Regions from separate parts of the Paenibacillus sp. FSL H8-0261 genome, predicted to be linked through region 1. Evidence: riboswitches for the same ligand, from Rfam matches in the RefSeq annotation. Region 1 holds a riboswitch; the other holds the start of a gene.
The links. Region 1 has a riboswitch for glycine ahead of gcvT (glycine cleavage system aminomethyltransferase GcvT). Riboswitches for the same ligand answer to the same signal wherever they lie in the genome.
Positions count from the first base shown of each region.

Region 2: linked by a shared signal. The riboswitch ahead of MHI27_RS30420 (amino acid permease) and the one ahead of gcvT (glycine cleavage system aminomethyltransferase GcvT) in region 1 are both predicted to bind glycine.

Region 1 covers NZ_CP150297.1:6,326,220-6,336,881, reverse strand. Annotated here, with positions in the region: gene gcvPB (aminomethyl-transferring glycine dehydrogenase subunit GcvPB) at 79-1,539, opposite strand; gene gcvPA (aminomethyl-transferring glycine dehydrogenase subunit GcvPA) at 1,536-2,888, opposite strand; gene gcvT (glycine cleavage system aminomethyltransferase GcvT) at 2,995-4,107, opposite strand; glycine riboswitch at 4,293-4,391, opposite strand; gene gcvH (glycine cleavage system protein GcvH) at 4,571-4,963, shown strand; gene MHI27_RS28315 (flagellar motor protein MotB) at 5,418-6,254, opposite strand; gene MHI27_RS28310 (flagellar motor protein) at 6,251-7,033, opposite strand; gene uvrB (excinuclease ABC subunit UvrB) at 7,311-9,302, shown strand; gene uvrA (excinuclease ABC subunit UvrA) at 9,421-10,662, shown strand, end outside.
Region 2 covers NZ_CP150297.1:6,822,077-6,832,738, reverse strand. Annotated here, with positions in the region: gene adhP (alcohol dehydrogenase AdhP) at 1-857, opposite strand, end outside; glycine riboswitch at 1,055-1,135, shown strand; gene MHI27_RS30420 (amino acid permease) at 1,269-2,627, shown strand; gene MHI27_RS30415 (helix-turn-helix domain-containing protein) at 2,766-3,218, shown strand; gene MHI27_RS30410 (DHA2 family efflux MFS transporter permease subunit) at 3,297-4,760, opposite strand; gene MHI27_RS30405 (TetR-like C-terminal domain-containing protein) at 4,927-5,481, shown strand; gene MHI27_RS30400 (metallophosphoesterase) at 5,655-6,803, opposite strand; gene MHI27_RS30395 (helix-turn-helix transcriptional regulator) at 6,931-9,201, shown strand; gene MHI27_RS30390 (glycoside hydrolase family 3 N-terminal domain-containing protein) at 9,346-10,662, shown strand, end outside.

The DNA of each region.
Region 1 (10,662 bases):
ATATAAAAGCCATCCTCCGAAATTAATCAACAACGGAGGATGGCTTTTATCTGTCTAGAACATTTTTTTGATAAGTACTTAACCGCAAGAACAATTCAATACCGGCTTACGCGCAGCCTGTGTCTCATCCAATCGGCTAATTTCTGTGGTATGAGGTGCGTTGATTACGATTTCCGGTGTCTCCTGCGCTTCTTTTGCGATCTGGATCATCGTATTAATGAAGCCGTCGAGCGTTTCTTTACTTTCCGTTTCCGTCGGCTCGATCATCATACATTCCTCAACAGTCAGAGGGAAGTACACGGTTGGCGGGTGGTAGCCGAAGTCGAGTAATCGTTTAGCAACGTCTAAGGTGCGCACACCATACTGCTTGAGGTTTTTGCCGGACATTACGAATTCATGTTTACATACGCCCGGATATGGGATTTCAAAATACGGCGCCAGACGGTGCATCATATAGTTCGCATTCAGCACGGCATTTTCGGATACCTCACGCAGTCCGTCTGGACCATAGGTGCGGATATAGGCGTAGGCACGAACGAGAATACCAAAGTTGCCGTAAAAAGCTTTCACGCGTCCAATCGATTCAGGTCCGCCGAAGTCGAGTGAGAAGCTGCTATCTTCGTTTTTCACCACAGTTGGTTGTGGTAGGAACGGAATCAAGATGGATTTTACACCGACAGGTCCGGCTCCAGGGCCACCTCCGCCATGCGGGGTGCTCATTGTCTTATGCAAGTTCAGATGCACAACGTCAAAGCCCATGTCGCCAGGGCGGGTAATACCCATAATGGCATTGGAGTTGGCTCCATCGTAATAGAGTAAGCCGCCTGCTTCGTGCACGATCTCAGCAATTTCGACGATTTGGGTCTCAAACAAGCCGAGTGTGCTTGGATTGGTCAGCATCAATGCGGCTGTGTCACTGCCAACAGCTGCTTTGAGTGCTTCAAGATCAACCATCCCTTTATCTGTGGAAGGGATCGTAATCGTTTCAAGTCCTGCTGCTGAAGCACTAGCAGGATTGGTGCCGTGTGAGGAATCCGGCACGATAACCTTCGTGCGGGTCTCGCCGCGGCTTTCATGGTAGGCGCGGATCATCATGAGGCCGGTCCATTCACCATGAGCACCTGCGGCAGGCTGTAAAGATACAGCATCCATGCCGGTTAGTGCGGATAAGTCATTTTGCAGGGTATACATTAATTCCAGTGCACCTTGAATGCTTTCTTCTGGCTGGTAAGGGTGGATCTTAGCTAGGCCTACGATGCGGGCAACATCTTCGTTAATCTTCGGATTGTATTTCATCGTGCATGAACCGAGTGGATAGAAGCCGTTATCTACACCAAAGTTACGGCGTGACAAGGAAGTGTAGTGGCGAATGACATCCACTTCCGATACTTCTGGAAGCACGACGGGTTCGCTACGGAGTAAACCTGATGGAATCAGAGATTCTAAGCTTTCTTCCTGCGGCACATCGCATAGTGGCAAAGAATAGGCCGAACGGCCGGGACGGCTTAATTCAAAAATTAGACTTTGCTCCGGTTTCATAAACAGCCCTCCAGTGCGCTAGCGAATTGGTCGATTTCGTTTTTGCTTCTTTTTTCCGTAACGGCTACCAGCATATGTCCAGCAAGTTCAGGATAATCACGGCCCAGATCATAACCGCCTAGATAACCTTCCTTCAGCAGCTTCGAATTAATTGCACTTACGCTGCTTCCTTCCGGAAGCTTCACGACAAACTCGTTAAAGAATGGGGAGGAGAAGGTGAGTTCAGCACCTGTTAGTTCGCTTAGTTTATTAGCGGCGTAATGGCTTTTACGAATGTTCAGCTCGCCTACTTCACGCATCCCTTCTTTACCCATTACGGACAGGTAGACGGATGCGCAGAGTGTGAGCAGCGCCTGATTGGAGCAAATATTCGATGTCGCTTTTTCACGACGGATATGCTGTTCACGAGCTTGGAGTGTCAGAACGAAGCCGCGTTTACCGTTACGGTCAACAGTTTGACCAACGATACGACCTGGCATGCGGCGCATTAAATGCTCTGCTACAGCGAAGAATCCACAGGTTGGACCGCCGAGGGAAGCGGGAATACCGAGTGGCTGAGCGTCACCAACTACGATGTCGGCTCCGAGCTTACCTGGTGTTTCTAGTACGCCAAGAGCGATCGGATTTGCACTGACGACGAACAACCCTTTAACAGCATGGATCAGCGGCTCAACCGAGCTAAGATCTTCGATGCTGCCAAAGAAGTTAGGCGATTGCATCAGTACTGCAGCCGTATCACCATCAATGGCCTCAGCAAGCTTAGCCTGATCGGTAACACCGTCTCTATAGTCAATCTCCACTACCTCAAGACCCCAAGCATTAGCTGATGTGCGTAACACTTGGCGCGCTTCAGGATGAACGGTGCGGGAGACAATTAATTTTTTGCGTTTGGTGGCACCAGCTGCGAGGACTGCTGCTTCGGATAATGCGGTTGCGCCATCATACATACTGGCATTGGCAACTTTCATACCGGTTAGTTCGCAAATGTAGGATTGGAATTCGAAGATCGCTTGCAGTTCGCCTTGGCTGATCTCCGGTTGATAAGGGGTGTAAGCAGTGTAGAATTCTGAACGGGAAATGACATGGTTGATCACTACAGGGATGTGATGGTCGTATAGTCCGGCGCCGAGGAAGCTGGCGTGCGAATCGAAGTCAGCATTGCGGTCAGCGAGACCTTTCATGTGACGTAGCAGGGCGTACTCATCGAGTGGTTCAGACATCGGCATAGTGCCTTGATAACGGACGGCTTCAGGGATATCGGAGAACAGCTCATCTATGGACTGAATCCCGACGGTTTCCATCATCTCTACGCGGTCCTGTGCTGTCATGGGCAGATAACGGTGCTTCATTAAGGTTTCACTCCTTGGCTTTTTTAAAATATAAGAAAGTACAATTTTCACGTTATACTTTATCCTTCTATTTCTCGCTTAAAAGTTCACCGTCCTAATATGGACGCTAAAGGCGTTTATACTTGTAAAAAGGGGCCTTAATCACGACAGCCTTAAGCTGCTTGCCGCGTATCTCTACGAAAACCTCTGTGCCTATTTCACTGTAAGCTGTATCAAGCAAAGCTAATCCCAGGTTGCGTTTCAGCGTTGGAGATTGGGTTCCGGTTGTGACCTCTCCGATTTTGATGCCGTCCGCATAGACTGGGTAATGGGAGCGCGGAATGCCTCGATCAATCATTTCTAGACCGACAAGACGGCGGGGAAGACCGGCTTCTTTTTGCTGTATCAACGCATCGCGTCCGATGAAGTCCGCTTTGTCCAGCTTCACGAAGAACTGTACTCCAGCTTCAAGAGGCGTGATGTCAGCCGACAGCTCCTGACCGTACAGTGGCAATTTTGCCTCGAAACGAAGCGTATCCCGTGCGCCCAGTCCAGCAGGTGTTAATCCGTGAGGAGAGCCAGCTGCGAGAAGGCCGTTCCATAACGTTGCTGCCCCATCCAGCGAAGCGTAAATTTCGAAGCCATCTTCACCGGTATAACCCGTACGGGAGATCAGTACTTCTACACCGCAGACGGTTGCGCGTTCGATGAAGTGGAAAGGCTTGAGCGTTGAGATCGGTGCATCAGTAACTTCTGCGAGTATGGTCTCTGCCAGCGGACCTTGCAAGGCGAGCAAAAGCGTCTCGTCAGAGACATTAGTGAGTGTGACTTCACCGAATTCAGAGGTCAGATGCTCTTGCAGCCACTGGAAGTCCTTATCGATGTTGGAGGCATTTACAACGAGCATATAACGGCCTTCACTTAGTCGATACACGAGCAAATCGTCGACCACACCGCCGTTTGGATAACAGAGCAGCGTATATTGTGCCGCACCATCGGTAAGGCGGCTGACATCGTTGGTCGTCATTTTTTGTAAAAAGGCTTCAGCGCCGCTTCCGATCACGATGAATTCACCCATATGCGATACATCGAACAGTCCAGCCTGCTGGCGAACAGCCTCATGCTCCTTCACGATACCTGTAAACTGTACTGGCAGCTCCCAGCCGCCAAAATCAATGCACCTGGACTCCGCATAAGCGGAATAGAGATCATAAAAAGGCGTTCTTTTCAAAGCATCCATGTCGTCACTCCCCTAGTCTGATTACATACGAAAAAAAGGACAGGCAGAAGCAATCATGCATAAATGCACTAATCGCTTTCTGCTCTGTCCTTTGTACCTGAGAGTTACCCTGCGTAACTAACATGCAAGTTTCCCCGTTGGTGACCTGACGCACTCAGCCTCGCGTCTGATGCTCTCCAGAGGTACGTCCGACAAAGGTCCTTTTGCCTGAGAGATTCACCCCTGTTAGGGCTTACTCCTTCGGCGCCGTCTTCAAGTGAGACAGTCTCTCCCTATGCCATCATCCGCAACTGTATTTGTTTCTTATGTCTCCATTAAACGGGTATAGGAGGGCGCTGTCAACAAGAAAAAGTCAAAAAAACGACAAATTTATTTTACTGTTAGTAATATTGACATTATGCTCCGCGATCACTTAGGCTATAACTAAATTTAGAATTCCAATTTGGAAATGAGGCGGCTTGAAATGAGTGAAGTTTTAGATAACCTTCTTTACAGCGAAGAGCATGAGTGGGCACAGCAAGTGGAAGGACGCGTAGTACGTGTTGGGATTACGGATCATGCTCAGCATTTGTTAGGCGATATCGTATTTGTGGAATTTCCTGAAGTGGGTTCGGCCATTTCAGCTGGCGACAGCGTAGGCAGTATCGAATCCGTTAAGACCGTATCGGAACTCTATTCACCCGTCTCAGGGACGGTTACCAAGATTAATGACGGATTAGAAGCTAGTCCGGAGCTGATTAATGATAAGCCGTATGGTGAAGGTTGGATTTTTGAAATTGAAGTGGACGGAGAGTATGCTGATGCTGTAAAAGGACTGCTAGATGCAGCTGGATATCGTGCATTGGTAGGGGAGTAATTCTAATTTTTTTCTGAATATTAATTTCACCGAATGTGATATTTATAGCAGCAAGTTTCCGTTTTTGGGGACTTGCTGTTTGGTGTTTTTATATAGATAGTGGTGGTGATTTTTGAGTTAAATCCTGGGACTCTTTGGAATTATGGGATTTTATTTAAAAGCGAATCTACTGATTGTGGAATTAGGGAAAACCTCCTTATTTTAGACGAATATAGCGTACACAAAGGGTTTTAGGGAATTCCTCCCTAAAATTTCGGTGAAAAGCGCTATTTCTGACTAAATAGGGTATTAATCAGGGAGGAATTCTCTAATTCTGCGCCTGGACAAGGGAATAGGCAGATAATCAGGGAGTATTTCCGTAATAAATAGTGGTGAGCCCATTTGGGTATGTTGATAAGCAGATTCGCTCCCGCACAGGCCTAGCTATTGTAACTAGCTCTGAGTAAAACATTTTTTAGGCACCCTCTTGAAGTTGACGAAGCACAATGATCTCTACACGGCGGTTCTTTTGCTGCCCTGCTGCCGATGTATTATCCGCGGTGGGCTGGGTATCAGCATAACCTGCGTATTGAAAATTGTCGGGATTCAATCCCTCCCGATCTAAGAAAAAGCGAAGCACTGACAGCGCACGAGCACCAGACAGCTCCCAGTTGTCGTTATAGTGAGAAGCCGAAGATACTGGCGTATTGTCGGTATGTCCTTCAATGCTGATCTTTGCGCCGATATCGCTGAACAAGCCAGATAACTGCTGAAGAGCAGGCAGGGCTGGAGACTTCAGGTCTGCCTTACCTATATCGAAGAGAAAACGGTCACTTAGTGTGATTTCTATCCCCTGCGGTTTGTCGGCAACAAAAATTTGTTCTCCGAGATTATTTTCCTCTACATAGTTCGTAATCACACCCATTAATTCAGCAAGTTTAGCCTCTTGTTCTCGAAAAGCAAGTTCACGTGCCGAAGGTGTTTCGTTCTCCGTTTGTTCAGCAGATCCATCATTCGTTCTCGCAGTTGCAGCTGCATTCCCATTCCCGTCTGTACTTTCCGGTTTGTTCTCAATTGATTTCCCAGCATCTAAAATGCCGTTCCCACCCTCAAGGACAGTGCTGCCAGATTTGAAGGTCTCGGATAACGAGCCTGTCACGATGTTATATTTGTCAGTATCCAGGCTGCTCATCGCATACAATATAACGAAAAAAATAAGTAAAAGTGTAATTAGATCAGCATAAGTAATCATCCAACGGTCGTGGCTTTCCCGAGTCTCTACACGCCGCTTGCGCCGGTCTCTTTGTCTCATAGAAGACCTCTAGTTTCCGCACGGTCATTCGTGTCCGTGTCTGAGATGAATGAGTTCAGTTTTTTACGCACCAGCAAGGGGTGATCCCCGTTCTGCAAAGAAAGAATGCCGACGAGCAGCATTTCCATACTATGTAGCTGGCTTTGACTGCGGGATTTGATTTTGGAAGCGATGGGTAAAAATATTAAATTAGCGATGGCAACACCGTACAGTGTTGCGGTAAATGCCACTGCGATAGATGTGCCCAGATTTGACGGATCTGTAAGGTTGCCAAGTACACGGATGAGACCCATCACCGTCCCGATAATTCCCATCGTTGGTGCATATCCACCTGCAGCTTCAAAAATCTTAGCATAGTTATCATGCTTCAATTCTTTAGCATCCATTTCTAATTCAAGGATCTGTCTTACCTGCTCAGGATCAGTGCCGTCGACAATAAGAAGTAGACCTTCACGTGTAAAAGGGTCCGGATGTTCTTCAGCTTGTTTTTCTAACATTAGAACGCCGCCGCGACGGGCCACGGTTGCCATTGCAATAAGTTCTTCTGCTTTTTCTACATCACGATCAGGGTTGCTACCGAAAGCCATGCGTAATGCTGTTGGAATGGAGCGCAGCTTAGATGCCGGGAAACTGATCATAACGGCGGCAAACGTACCCCCGAACACAATCAAAGCTGCATTAAGCTGCAGCAGTCCTGAGAGGCTTCCGCCTTCCCAGAGATAGCCGCCGATTAACGCAGCCAGTCCAGCCAATAGGCCGATTATTGAGGTAATATCCATGCTTCAAGCTCCTAACATTTCTATGTATTATGGTTTGCAACGATCTAGTCAACACTGTATAATGAACGGGAACACATATTCTTATCTTCCATATTTTTTAATTATAAGAAAGTATAAGTTTCACGTTATACTTTAATCCTTATAATTCTCGCACAAACGCTTAACGTCTTTTAGAGACGCCAAAGGCGTTTTAGCTTGCCATCGTATGGAGAGAGAACATTCAGACAACAATTATAATATATTAATCTAGTTTAGACGATAGAGGGGAGACGGGCAAATGAGTGATATTGTCGTCAGTACAAAGACTTTTGAATTGGAGTCCGAGTATACACCCCAGGGCGATCAGCCTCATGCCATAGAGGAATTACTACAAGGCATCCGGCAGGGCAAGAAGCACCAGACGCTGCTGGGCGCGACGGGTACGGGGAAGACGTTTACCGTTGCACAAGTTATTTCCAAATTAAACCGCCCGACGTTAGTTATTGCGCACAATAAGACTTTGGCTGCCCAACTGGCGAGTGAGTTTAAGGAGTTTTTTCCGCATAATTCGGTAGACTATTTCGTCAGCTACTACGACTATTACCAACCAGAGGCGTATATTCCCTCCTCCGATACTTATATTGAGAAAGACTCCAGTATTAATGAAGAGATTGATAAATTGCGCCACTCCGCAACGAGCTCCTTGTTCGAACGGCGTGACGTTATTATTGTGGCGAGTGTGTCTTGTATTTACGGTCTCGGTTCGCCGATGGAATACGGAAGCTTGCTTTTGTCCTTGCGGGTAGGGATGGAGAAGCCTCGAAATGAGATTTTGAGCAGGTTAGTGGATATCCAGTACCAGCGTAATGATATCAATTTTGTACGCGGAACCTTTCGTGTACGTGGTGATGTGGTTGAGATTTTCCCGGCATCTCAGGGTGAGCATGCCATTCGGGTCGAATTGTTCGGTGATGAAATTGAGCGAATCACTGAAATTGATGTACTGACGGGTGAACTGATCGGGGAGCGCGATCATGTCGCTATTTTTCCGGCGTCTCACTTTGTTACCAAGGAAGAAACGATGCGGGTGGCACTGGTCAACATTGAAAAAGAGCTGGAAGACCGCTTAACGGTTCTTCGTGACGCAGGAAAGCTTCTTGAAGCTCAGCGTTTGGAACAACGGACACGTTATGATATTGAGATGATGAAAGAAGTGGGCTTCTGTTCTGGGATTGAGAACTATTCCGGACCGCTCACCTTCCGTGAACCAGGGGCAACACCGTATACATTAATGGATTATTTTCCGGATGATATGCTGATCGTTATTGACGAGTCCCATGTAACGCTTCCGCAGATTCGGGCGATGTATAACGGTGACCGGGCGCGTAAGACGGTACTGGTAGAGCATGGTTTCCGGTTGCCGTCTGCGCTGGATAACCGTCCACTCCAGTTCGAGGAATTCGAAGAAAAGGTGAAGCAGATCGTATATGTTTCAGCGACACCTGGACCCTATGAAATGGAGCACTGCGACACCATGGTGCAGCAGATTATCCGGCCTACAGGTCTTTTGGATCCGATCATTGAGGTTCGTCCTACAGAGGGACAAATCGATGACTTGATTAGTGAAATTCGTGATCGGGTGGAACGAGACGAACGTGTACTCGTCACAACGTTGACGAAGAAGATGTCGGAGGATCTGACGGATTACTTTAAGGAAATTGGGATTAAGGTTCGTTATATGCACTCTGATATCAAAACGCTGGAGCGGATGGCGATCTTACGTGATCTTCGTCTTGGTACATTTCATGTTTTAGTAGGGATTAACCTGCTAAGAGAAGGTCTCGACCTCCCGGAAGTATCGCTGGTCGCTATTCTCGATGCTGATAAAGAGGGCTTCCTTCGTTCCGAACGCTCCCTAATTCAGACGATTGGTCGTGCGGCCCGTAACTCCGAGGGTCGTGTAATCATGTACGGTGATCGAATCACTGATTCGATGGAGAAGGCGATGAGCGAAACGTCGCGTCGTCGCGCCATCCAGATCGCCCATAATGAGAAGCACGGCATTACCCCAACCACCATTAATAAAAAGGTGCGTGACATCATCGAGGCAACGAAGGTTGCCGAGTCCAAAGCGGATTACCTCACGGGTGTTGGTGGCAAGATGAATAAGAAAGAGAAACAAAGCCTGATCCAGCGTCTGGAAGCCGAGATGAAGGACGCTGCGAAGAACCTGCAATTCGAACGCGCGGCAGAGCTGCGTGACGCATTGTTGGAGCTTCGGGCCGAGTAATAAACCTTAAATGCATCACCGATATTTAAAATAAGTAATTGAACGGTGCTGTCCTGGCCGTTCTTTTTGAATAAATAGAAAACAGCTTTGATATTTGATTTATTAAGGAGAGGTTCCGTTGGCGAACGATAATATTGTAATTAAAGGCGCGAGGGCGCACAATCTCAAAAACATCGATGTGACGATTCCACGTGACCGTTTCGTCGTGCTGACGGGGCTGAGCGGCTCGGGTAAGTCTTCGCTTGCATTTGATACGATTTATGCTGAAGGACAGCGGCGTTATGTTGAATCTTTGTCAGCTTATGCTCGTCAGTTCTTGGGCCAAATGGAGAAGCCGGATGTGGATTCGATAGACGGATTATCCCCGGCAATCTCTATTGATCAGAAGACAACAAGTCGCAACCCGCGCTCCACAGTTGGTACGGTTACTGAGATCTATGACTATCTCCGGTTGCTTTTTGCTCGAATCGGTCACCCTCATTGTCCTGAGCATGGAATTGAGATTACTTCCCAGACCGTTGAACAAATGGTAGACCGGATTATGCAGTATCCAGAGAAGACTCGTTTGCAAATCCTAGCGCCTATTATTTCAGGACGTAAAGGTGAACACAAAGGACTCTTCACAGATATTTCTAAGCAAGGGTTCGTACGTGTGCGTGTGGACGGTGAGCTAAGAGATCTGTCTGAGGATATTGAACTTGAGAAGAATAAAAAGCACACCATAGAAGTTGTTGTAGACCGGATCGTCGTTAAAGACGATGTGGAGACCCGGCTGACGGATTCACTGGAGACGGCACTTAAACTTTCGGGCGGTAAAATCCTTGTGGATATCATCGGTCAGGAAGAGCTTCTGTTCAGCTCTAATTTTGCTTGTCCGATTTGTGGTTTCAGTATTGAAGAGCTGGCACCACGTATGTTCTCCTTCAACAGTCCGTTTGGAGCCTGCACAGAGTGCGATGGACTTGGAATGAAGATGGTGGTCGATCCAGATCTGCTTATTCCTGATGCTGAGAAATCCATTGAAGAAGGTGCCTTTTTAGCTTGGACTGGAAGTACTTCTAATTACTATCCGCAATTTCTGAAGTCCGTGTGTGAGCATTTTAATATTCCACAGAACGTTCCAGTGAGCAGCTTAACACCTGATCATATGAATAAACTACTGCATGGTACAGGTAGTGAGAAGGTTCGCTTCAAATATGAGAATGATTTTGGACAAAAGAAAGATGCGATGGTTGCTTTTGAAGGGATTATTCCGAATCTGGAGCGTCGTTACCGGGAGACCGCATCTGACGGTATTCGTGAATTTATTGAAGGATTTATGAGTGCTAAGCCTTGTCATGTCTGTAAGGGTAAACGTCTG
Region 2 (10,662 bases), 500 kb from region 1:
ACAATCGAACCGACTACCTTTGTACCGTTTAATACCGTATCAAAGATCGGGACATCCATGGATTCAGGAGGCAGTCCAACCATGACGCAGGTACCGCCGCGACGAATGGCCCGGTAGGCTTGGTCGAATGCTTTTTTCGCAACCGCCGTACAAACGACACCATGTACTCCACCGATTTCTTTTTGAATCCAGTCTGCGGCATCTTCTTTTAATGCGTTTAGGGTTTTGTCTGCGCCAAGCTGTTTGGCAAGCTCCATCTTTTCATCCGACGTGTCGATGGCCACTACGTTCATTCCCATCACCTTTGCATATTGTACACCAAGATGACCCAATCCTCCGACGCCGAAAATGGCTACCCATTCACCTGGCTTTACACCTGATACTTTCAAAGCTTTGTAGGTCGTAACGCCAGCGCAAAATAAAGGTGCCGCTTCGATGAAGCCTAGATTATCAGGAACCTTCACTACATAATCGGCAGCTGCCACACAATATTCTGCATATCCACCATCTACGGAATATCCAGAATTTTGCTGATCGAGACAAAGAGTCTCTCTTCCTGTAAGACAATACTCACAATGACCGCAGGCTGAGTACAGCCATGGAATTCCTACTCGGTCTCCTACCTTTAAGTGTGTAACTCCTTCACCTATTTCTTCAATGATCCCAACGCCTTCATGTCCGGGAATAAGAGGGAGTTTCGGTTTTACGGGCCAATCGCCATGAGCAGCATGCAAATCAGTATGACACACTCCGCACGCCTGAATATGGACAAGGATTTCTTTGTGTCCGGGTTTTGGTTTAGGTACGTCTTGTATCTCTAACTTTTCTTTGAATTTCTTTACTATAGCGGCTTTCATTAGCATACTCCTTTAGTTTTTTGCTTTTCAAAAAGTAGTATGTTCATGAGGCTAACTTTAAATTCTTGAGACTTTTATCACTGATTAACACTCACATCACAAGTAATATGTTAGAATATCAGAACAGCTTTACTGCGTTACCGCTTTATCAACTTCATAATTCACGAGCTATGATGGCTAAGGATTACACTTTAGCTGGAGCAGCTTCTGGAGAGACTGCGGAAATTCCGCGGCGCCGAAGGGTTCACAATCTCAGGCAAAAGGACAGAAGAGTACTGGATATGTATTTGTCATGCTGATCGCCATCAGTAGGGCGAATATTATTTGATATTCTTACGATCTGGGAGATTGGATGACATCCAATCTCTCTTTTTTATTCCAATTTATTGTACTCACAAGGGGGAACTAGGTATGGCACAACCAGAATTAAAGAGAGAGCTGGCTAATCGGCATGTTCAGCTTATTGCTATTGGCGGCACCATTGGTACAGGATTATTCTTGGGGTCAGGCAAGGCGATAGAGAAGGCAGGGCCATCCATTATGATCACGTATTTAATCGTGGGTATTGCTGTGTTTTTTGTGATGAGAGCACTGGGAGAACTCCTATTATCTAAAGCGGGCTATCAATCGTTTACGGATATTGCTGAAGACTACCTTGGATCACGGGTCGCATTCATTACCGGTTGGACCTATTGGTTTTGCTGGATCATGACGGCTATGGCTGATGTCATTGCTGTTGGCGTATATGTACAGTACTGGTTTGATATCCCGCAGTGGGTTCCTGCCATCGCCTGTCTAGTCGTGTTATTAGGACTTAATCTATTAACTGTAAAGAGCTTCGGGGAACTCGAATTTTGGTTTGCTTTAATTAAGGTAATTACGATTCTCGCCTTGATTGGTCTTGGGGTCATTTTACTGATCATTGGATTTAAGACGGATGCAGGATCGGTGACGGTACGAAACCTATGGGAGCATGGGGGATTTTTTCCGAACGGCATATCAGGCTTCTTATTTTCTTTTCAAATGGTTGTATTTGCTTACGTGGGTGTGGAATTGGTCGGGGTGTCGGCAGCGGAAACAGCGGATCCGGAGAAAAATATCCCATCGGCGATTAATAAAATTCCTTTACGGATTCTATTCTTCTATGTTGGTGCGCTTTTCGTCCTGCTATGCATTAACCCTTGGACGGAGCTCAGTCCGGCAGAGAGTCCTTTTGTAAAAACCTTTACTTTAGTAGGGATTCCAATTGCCGCAGGGATTATTAATTTTGTCGTATTAACTTCAGCCGCTTCCGCTTGTAATAGTGGGATGTTCTCGACCAGCCGAATTCTCTATAATTTGAGTAGAAATAACCAGGCGTCACCTCGTTTGGGCAAACTGAATAAAAACCATGTACCAGGTAACTCGTTATTCATTTCTACAATTGTTATATCTGTGGGTGCTCTTTTGAGTAAACTTATTCCGGAGCAGGCTTTTGGAATCGTGACAACGATTAGCGCCATTTGTTTTATATGGGTGTGGGGCATTGTTCTTATCTGCCATATTAAGTATAAGAAAACCCGGCCAGACTTACAGGCGAAATCCAAATTCAAAGCACCGTTCACACCGGCTATTAATTATATTGTCTTAACCTTGTTCGCTGGAATACTGATCATCATGCTGTTCGCTGGAGAGACGCGCCCGGCTTTATTGTGTACTCCATTATGGTTTGTTTTATTATTCATCCTGTATTCGATTAGAAGCAAAAAAGGAAAAAGTAATCAAGCCTGAGTTAGGTCAACATCAACTAGCGGTAAGCCTAGTGTTAACTGCAACTTGGGGTTGCGGGGCTGCAACTAAAGCGTTCTTTACTTCTGCATACGATTAATCCAATATAGGCTTATGAATTGCAGAAAGGTAGTTGCTGCTATGATCTTTGGGGAGAAGTTAAAAGCGGAAAGAAATAAAAAAAGTTGGTCACAAGAAGAACTGGCCGAGAAGCTGTTTGTAAGCCGACAGTCGGTTTCGAAATGGGAGAATGGTCAAAACTACCCAAGCATTGAAATCATTATTAAAATAAGCGATCTTTTTGGGGTAACTATCGATGAGTTACTAAGGAGTGACGAGGAGTTGACCAAAAAGGTGATAGAAGAAGGCAAGAAATTGGCTCACCCGAAATTAAAGTTTGTATTTGATGTCTTCGTAATAGCAGGCATTGTGCTATTAGTGATTAAACTCTGTGTTCTCTTTCTGAACAAAGTAACGGCACTAGAGATTACCTTGAATGGCGGGTCATTCTTTTGGAACTTCGGTTCTTTGATTTTAATGGTTAGCGGGGGAATCGGCTCCAGCATCCTGAAAGAAAAATATAAACAAGAGTAAGCCGAAGAGCCGGGAATAGCTATTAATAATGTAAAAGGACAGCTGATCGCTGTCCTTTTTACATTCCACGTTATAAGGTTATTCCTTGTTAACTAGATTTGCTTTCTTTTCAACCATGATCTTGCTCTTCATCGGCATAAATAATGTTATAACAAACGCGGCGACGGATAAAATCATCATAAAGTAATAGGCGTCACTTGCCCCAAGAATGGATGCAAGGGATTTAAGGATCTCAGGAGTAGTAGAGGGGTTGCTCTGCATCACTGTGGCCGCATGACTTGTTGCCTGTACTGTATAAATCGTAATTACGACAGCAGTACCGATGGCTCCGGCAATTTGGCGAACGGTATTGTTCACAGCTGTACCATGCGTGCCGAGTTGTTTGGGCAGTGCATTTAGTCCAGCCGTATTGAGTGGCATAGTGATGAAGCTTAATCCAATTCGCAGGCCAATGGTACGAATCATTAGATACATATACGTTGTAGATTCAGATAGATCAGTTACCGCCCACATAGATGGAATAATAAACAGTAAACCAATAATGAACAGTGGTTTAGCACCAAAACGGTCGTATAATTTACCGGTGACGGGTGACATGAACGCATTTACGAGCGCCCCTGGCAGCAATAGTAGTCCTGCATCAAATGCTGTAAAGCCACGGCCATTCTGCAGATAAATAGGCAATAGAATCATATCTGCGTACATCATCATCGTGATTAATACGTTAATAAGAGAAGTCATCGTAAAAACTTTATTTTTGAAGACAGACAGGTTCAGCAGTGGATCATCAGACTTGATTTGTCGAAGACAGAATACGGCCGTAACAGCGATCCCGATCCCTAAGGTCAGAATTACTATTACATCGTCCCAGCCTTTACTGCCTGCACTACTGAAGCCGTATAAAATTAAGCCAAATCCAACGGTCGATAAAAGAACACTTACTACATCAAGCTTAGACTTAGACGTCTCGGATACATTCACTAAATACTTGAATGCCAACGCTATAACAATGATGACGAGTGGAATGAGGCCGATAAATAACCAGCGCCAAGAGTGATATTCAACAATAAATCCCGCAAGCGTCGGCCCAATAGCAGGAGCAAATATCATCGCCAGTCCAAGCAGTCCCATAGCACTGCCGCGTTTTTCAACAGGGAAAATAGCGAGCACAACGCTCATCATGAGCGGCATTATAATACCGGCACCTGCAGCTTGGATCATCCGTCCGACTAAGAGTAGACTAAAGCTCGGCGCTGCTGCACAAATGATTGAGCCAATTAATAAAAATGACATGGCACTTAGAAATAATTGACGTGTTGTAAAACGTTTCATTAAATAGGCTGTAATCGGAATCAATATCCCGTTGACCAGCATAAAACCCGTTGAAATCCATTGTACAGTTGTTGCCGTGACATCAAATACATCCATCAGACTACTTAAGGCGACATTTAAAAGCGTCTGATTGAGTGTAGATAAGAAACAACCAAAAATTAGAATGGTTAGTAGGATTCCTTTATTTATTTCCTTAATATCTTCTTGCATGGTGCAGGCCTCTCTTCATTGCTTTTTCGACACAGTGTCGATAAAATAAATCATATCAGCATTTAAACGGTATTCCTATTTGCAATTTTATTGAAAATGTCGACTAATCGACAGAATGGGTAAATTAGTTGATGAAATACTATATAAACGATAATAGAGGGATGAAATGTCCGAACATAAAAGAGTTGATCCACGAGCCATTCGCTCAAAAAAGATGCTGAAAAATGCTGTTTTTTCATTATTGGCCGAGAATGTGGAGATTTCTCAATTGACTGTCCAAAAAATCGCCAACCGTGCTGAGCTGAATCGTGCAACGTTTTATTTGCATTATGAGGATATTAACGATTTATTGCGCCAGATCGTACATGAAATCTTTGATGACCTGTCCATGAAGGTGGAACCGTTATTACAAGTGAAGAGCAGTATCGAGCAGGAGCAGTTGGTCACATTTTTAAGTTATTTTTATGAATACCGGCAAATCTTTGCTGTATTGGTAGAGCACAAAGGCTTCAAAAACCAATTAACCAACCTATTAAAAAATACTATCGAAAAGCGAAGAAACGTGAGAAACATAGATTCCACTAAGGAGGTTGTCTCCCTTGATATTATTGCAGCATCACTATTAGGGATTATTATGTGGTGGATTAAGGATGGCAGCCAATATAGTGCGGAATACATAGCAGGCCAAATTACCTTGATGTATAAAAGAAGGTATTTATAATCGCTAGACTATGCTACAGGAGGATATGGGTAAAAACCGTTGTATGATGTAGAGAGACAAATTTCAAGATAACGGATATTCTCCGCACCAACCTTAGGTAAAACTATAAAAAGCGGCAGTCTAGGACGCTAATTCTCGTCCAAAGGCTGTCCGCTTTTTTTAAAATCATGCTATTAAAAATCAACTTTAATTTGTGCTATCTCACTGTTCGTACCAATGCGTAATGGCGGTCCCCAGGTACCCACACCTGATGTAACAATAACTTGAGGACTGTCTAAATTCTTCTGATAGTGTCCGTAATCTACTGTGAACATAGCATTGGTGATTAGATTTGCAGGAAATACTTGTCCTTGATGCGTATGTCCGCTAAGTATCAAATCGACGTCATCTCCGTACTGAATCATATTCGTGGGTTGATGATCCATTACGATAACGGGCATAGTTGTATCAATGTTACCCATCACTTCAGAAGTAACTGCTCTAGCATTTCCTTGATCACCAATCGGTGATGAATCTCTCCTGCCAACTACAACGAATTGATTATCAATAACGACATGCTCATCATTTAGAAGTTTAATATTACTCTTATCTATAAAGTTCACAATCTCATCGTATGATCGTCCTGCATCATGGTTACCTAAACAAGCATAAACCCCATAGGTGGACTGAATAGTATTTAATAACTCTATTCCTTTGGAAGGATTAGAGAGCGCATAGTAGTTACCATTAAATATATCTCCTGACATCAACACAATATCCGGTTGCATGTTATTAATACGATCAACAACGTCTTCAATAAACTTTACATCATTTACGTAGCCTAAATGTAAGTCGCTGATCAGAACAATATTTAAATGCTCTAATGAGGTGCTTTTGTGTATTTGGATCGGATAAGTAACTTCTTTTATCTGATTCGCATTATAAATCCCATAGGACACCAACCCTATGACTAGAATTAATACTACTGACCTTGTATGAAAAATAACACGTTTTGGCGCAGGGGAGGGGATGATTTTGATCCATTTAATAATAAGTAAGATTACATCGGAAAGGAGTAACAGCAAGAACAAATAGAAGTAGATCCCCATCCAATAGTCCCCGAATTGACCAATAAAATTAACAATACTTGAATCGTTCGTCATAGCTGAAGAGGACAATAGTAAATTAATAATGATTGTTACCGCACACAAGCTGTAGATGACTCCGTATATAATCCCATTAATACTTGGAAATACATGTTGTAACCATTTAAAAATTTTTCTTGCGATGTAATAGTTACTTGCCGCGTACATAGCGAATATAAACAGAAATGCAAATACCATATGATGCACCGTCCTATTTCTTTAGATTTCAGAGAGCAATCGTTTATAATCAATAATTATGAGCAAATGGTCAGGTACTCAGTAACAGTAACATATTTTTTCATGTTGGAAGAGGAGATTGTTGATTTTGAATAAGAAGAAAAATGGATCAGATCAAATCCTACTAGCCGCAATCGAAACGATTGAGGAAGTGGATTTTCTACTTATGACGGAGTTAACGGCATGGTTTGTTCTTTCTGGTTATCTGGAAATTATGCGAAACGGTTCGGATATTTTGATTCGGACAGGCGATATTTTCGTTTTCAATAAAGGTGATATTGTTCGTGTAATTGGCAGTGAAGAGAATGCGACGCTCTCGGTAAAGTTTCTAACCAATGAGTATCAAGAGGAGTTTCCGGCATTTAAGCTTAACATTCCACTATCGATGGTGTACAAAAAAGATGGATATGAGCTTGTGAAGAATTGTATGGCGTACTTGTACGTCGAAAGGATATATCCGGGAGCCGGTTCTGATTATATCATCGAAGGGTATTCGAAACGTTTAATCGGATTGCTGTACCGATATCTTGGGCCAGAAGATGAAAAGAAGCAAGTTCATACTGCTTCGGATAAGGTAAAAGAAATTGTATCATATATCAATGTTAATTATGCGGACAAACTCAGCCTGGATGAGATTGCTGAAAAGTCTTATAGTAGCAAATACTACCTGGCACATTCCTTTAAAAATCAGCTAGGGATTTCAATCGGAAATTACATCAAAGAAGTGCGATTGTTTCATAGCTTACGTATGCTGGAAAATACGAACGAGAAGATTGTCACGATTGCTTTAGCTAACGGCTTTCCCAATGTACGCTCATTTAACGAGGCATTTAAAATAAGGTATGAGCTTTCACCTGCTGAATTTCGTGAACAGCGTCAAATAAGAGCGGTGCAGAATCGTGTCGATGCGGAGCTGTCCCAAGATGTATTAGCCTTACTATCGCCGTATGTGCCGTTAGGTGAATTACCGGCTGGCCCATCTATTGCCCCCAATCGCATCGAGGTTCAATTAGATTTGCATAAAACGATCGGCCAGTACTCAAAGGTGAATCATGTTCTTAAAATAAAAGGTAAACTTATGGATAGCCGTTTGCTCGAAGTGCGTCAGCGTCTAGGGGTGAAGTGGGTAGCGGTCAATCGTATTTTTAAAAAAGTGGATATACGGTTGAGCGAAGGGAAGCTGGTCTGTTCATTTAGTGAGTTGGATCGAATATTGCAGCAGATCGTGTCTGTTGGCATGATTCCCTACCTTCAATTTCAATCTATAGATTTGGATGATTGGGAGGAGCGGGGATTTCATAACAATGAATGGTTTCAAACGGTAATGACTGAATTGAATCTCCATCTGCAGCAAAATTATATGACAAGTCAGGATTGGATGTACGAGTTCCGCTGCTTCTATGAAATGAAAAATAGCAGGCAATTGCGTCTGTCGCTAGTGAATGCCATTTCAATTTTTAAAAACTATAAGAACGTGGTCATTCATTTTCCCATCCCGCCAGAAGATGCGGTGTTGCTTGATATAATCTGCCATAATGCCGTTTATTGCATTGATGACTGGACCCGTATGCGCAAGATTCCACTTGAAACTGCGCTTAATTATCTATTTGATGAAGACTACATTCGGGTCATTGGTGAGAATACAAACATACAAGATCAGAACCGTATTTTGGATCGAATGCTGATTTACGATCAGGATGATTATCTACACGCCTATTCGGATCTAGCGCAAGCAAATGCAAGCATTTGGCAATATATAAACCTAATGAATCAAAACGAAATTGCAGGTCACTATTTCCCCCCATTATCACTCGATTCTGCGAAGCTGTTTGAGTATTTTCCAGATGAGCTGGCAAGTAAGCTTTCATTACTTACACCGGATGGTCGTTACAAGGACAATTGGTATGCGACAGAGTTTGTGAGTCGCTTGTTTGATGAGATTGTGTTCAAAAACAACTCATGTATCGTGACAAAACAGCAAGATAATTACCGCATTTTAACTGTTTATCCAGAAGAAGAGCAGCATCTGTTTATCAATGAAAATAAGGAAAAACTGGAACTAGCTTGGCATAAGGCAAAAAGTCCCTATGTTTTTGTGAAGATGGAACTTACAAACCTTGAAGGGACATACCGATTGATCAAGCAACGATTAACAACTGAGCAGATAGATCAGCGATTAGACCTTGCTGATTTAAGAAAATGTAAAAAGTTGTCCTTCGAAGATATTGCGTATTGGAATGCGATTAATCGACCTTCGAGAAGCGTAGAGCAACTGAAAATAAAGGGAAATCATACACTTGAGTTCGAAGTCCCGATATTCGGAATCTTTATGATCGACCTAGAAAAGACTAATGATTAATGCTAAATATTGCTCACTCGATTTCTTGATAAATCGAATGAACGCAATATTTAGCTTTTTTTTCGACAAGATCCTCATAGTTAAAATGTAAGCGCTATATTATGATTGTGAAAAAGAAAGACGATACCGGAGGGGGTCGCCGTGGTGGACAATTTTAATACTAAACGCGTTAAGAAAAGTGAAATTGTGCAAAAGGTGAAGGAAGATAAAGCTAAGCTGCGAGCGCGAAAGCAAGAAATTAAAGCGCTACCGGAAGCAGAACGAACAGCAGCGATTGAACAGGACAAACAATTAAGAAAAGAGCAAAAGCAACAAACAAAAATGGAGTTGAAAGCTCTAAGTCGCAAAGATCGTAGAGCGATGAAAAAAGAAGCGAAACGCTACAAGAAAATTAAAAATAGACCAAGACGTTTCACAGGCTGGTCGATCGTAGCGCTTGTTGTCATATTGTTGTTCGTACAATTCGGTGCAACCGCTTCTAGCATCATCGATGCGCTGACAGGAAAACACATTACAGCCGTAACCGATTCCCCTGAGGCGCTTGCAGCACGTGAACAAGGTGGGAAAATAGCTGAAGAAATTGCGAATGAAGGCATTGTTCTATTGAAGAATGATGATAAACAGCTGCCTTTGAAAGATAAAAAGGTTAACGTCTTTGGATTAGCTGCATTAGAGCTACGTTATGGCGGTGGAGGATCTGGTGCGGGGGATACTTCCCGTGCGGTTAATTTATTTAGAGGTCTAGAAAATGCAGGTATTTCGTACAATACCGAGCTTCATGACTTGTATCAAGAGGTTGGTGCAAAAGCAGGAGTGGGCAGCAAGGCGAGTACCGGAGTCATTCAAGTTGTAAAAGGCATGTTAGGTGGAAACTCTAGCGATGAACCTAAAATCGATTATTTATCGGACGAAGCAATAGCACAAGCGAAATCCTATTCGGAAAATGCAATTATTGTCATTGCTAGTGAGAGTTCAGAAGCTAGTGATGCGACCGCTGAGCAGTTGAAATTGACAGCTAATAAACGCGCTTTGATTGAAAAGGTTGCACAGTCATTTGAAAATGTCACAATCGTTGTAAATGCGGGGAATGCCTTAGAGCTTGGTTTCGTAAATGAATTTAAATCTATTAAATCTGTCTTGTGGATAGGAACACCTGGGCCTTATGGTGCCAACGCATTAGGAAATATTCTTGCAGGAAATATTAATCCATCAGGCCGTATCACGGATACGTACGTGTATGACAATTCATCGGCTCCAGCAAGTGAGAACTTTGGAGACTACAAATACGATAATTTGAAGTATTCATTCCTCAATTATCAAGAAGGTATTTATGTAGGATACCGTTTCTATGAAACCTTCTTTTTAAATGACCAAGCAGGTTATCGAGATACGGTGTTATATCCTTATGGACATGGATTAAGCTACACAGATTTCGAGTGGAAGGTTTTGAATCAGTCATTG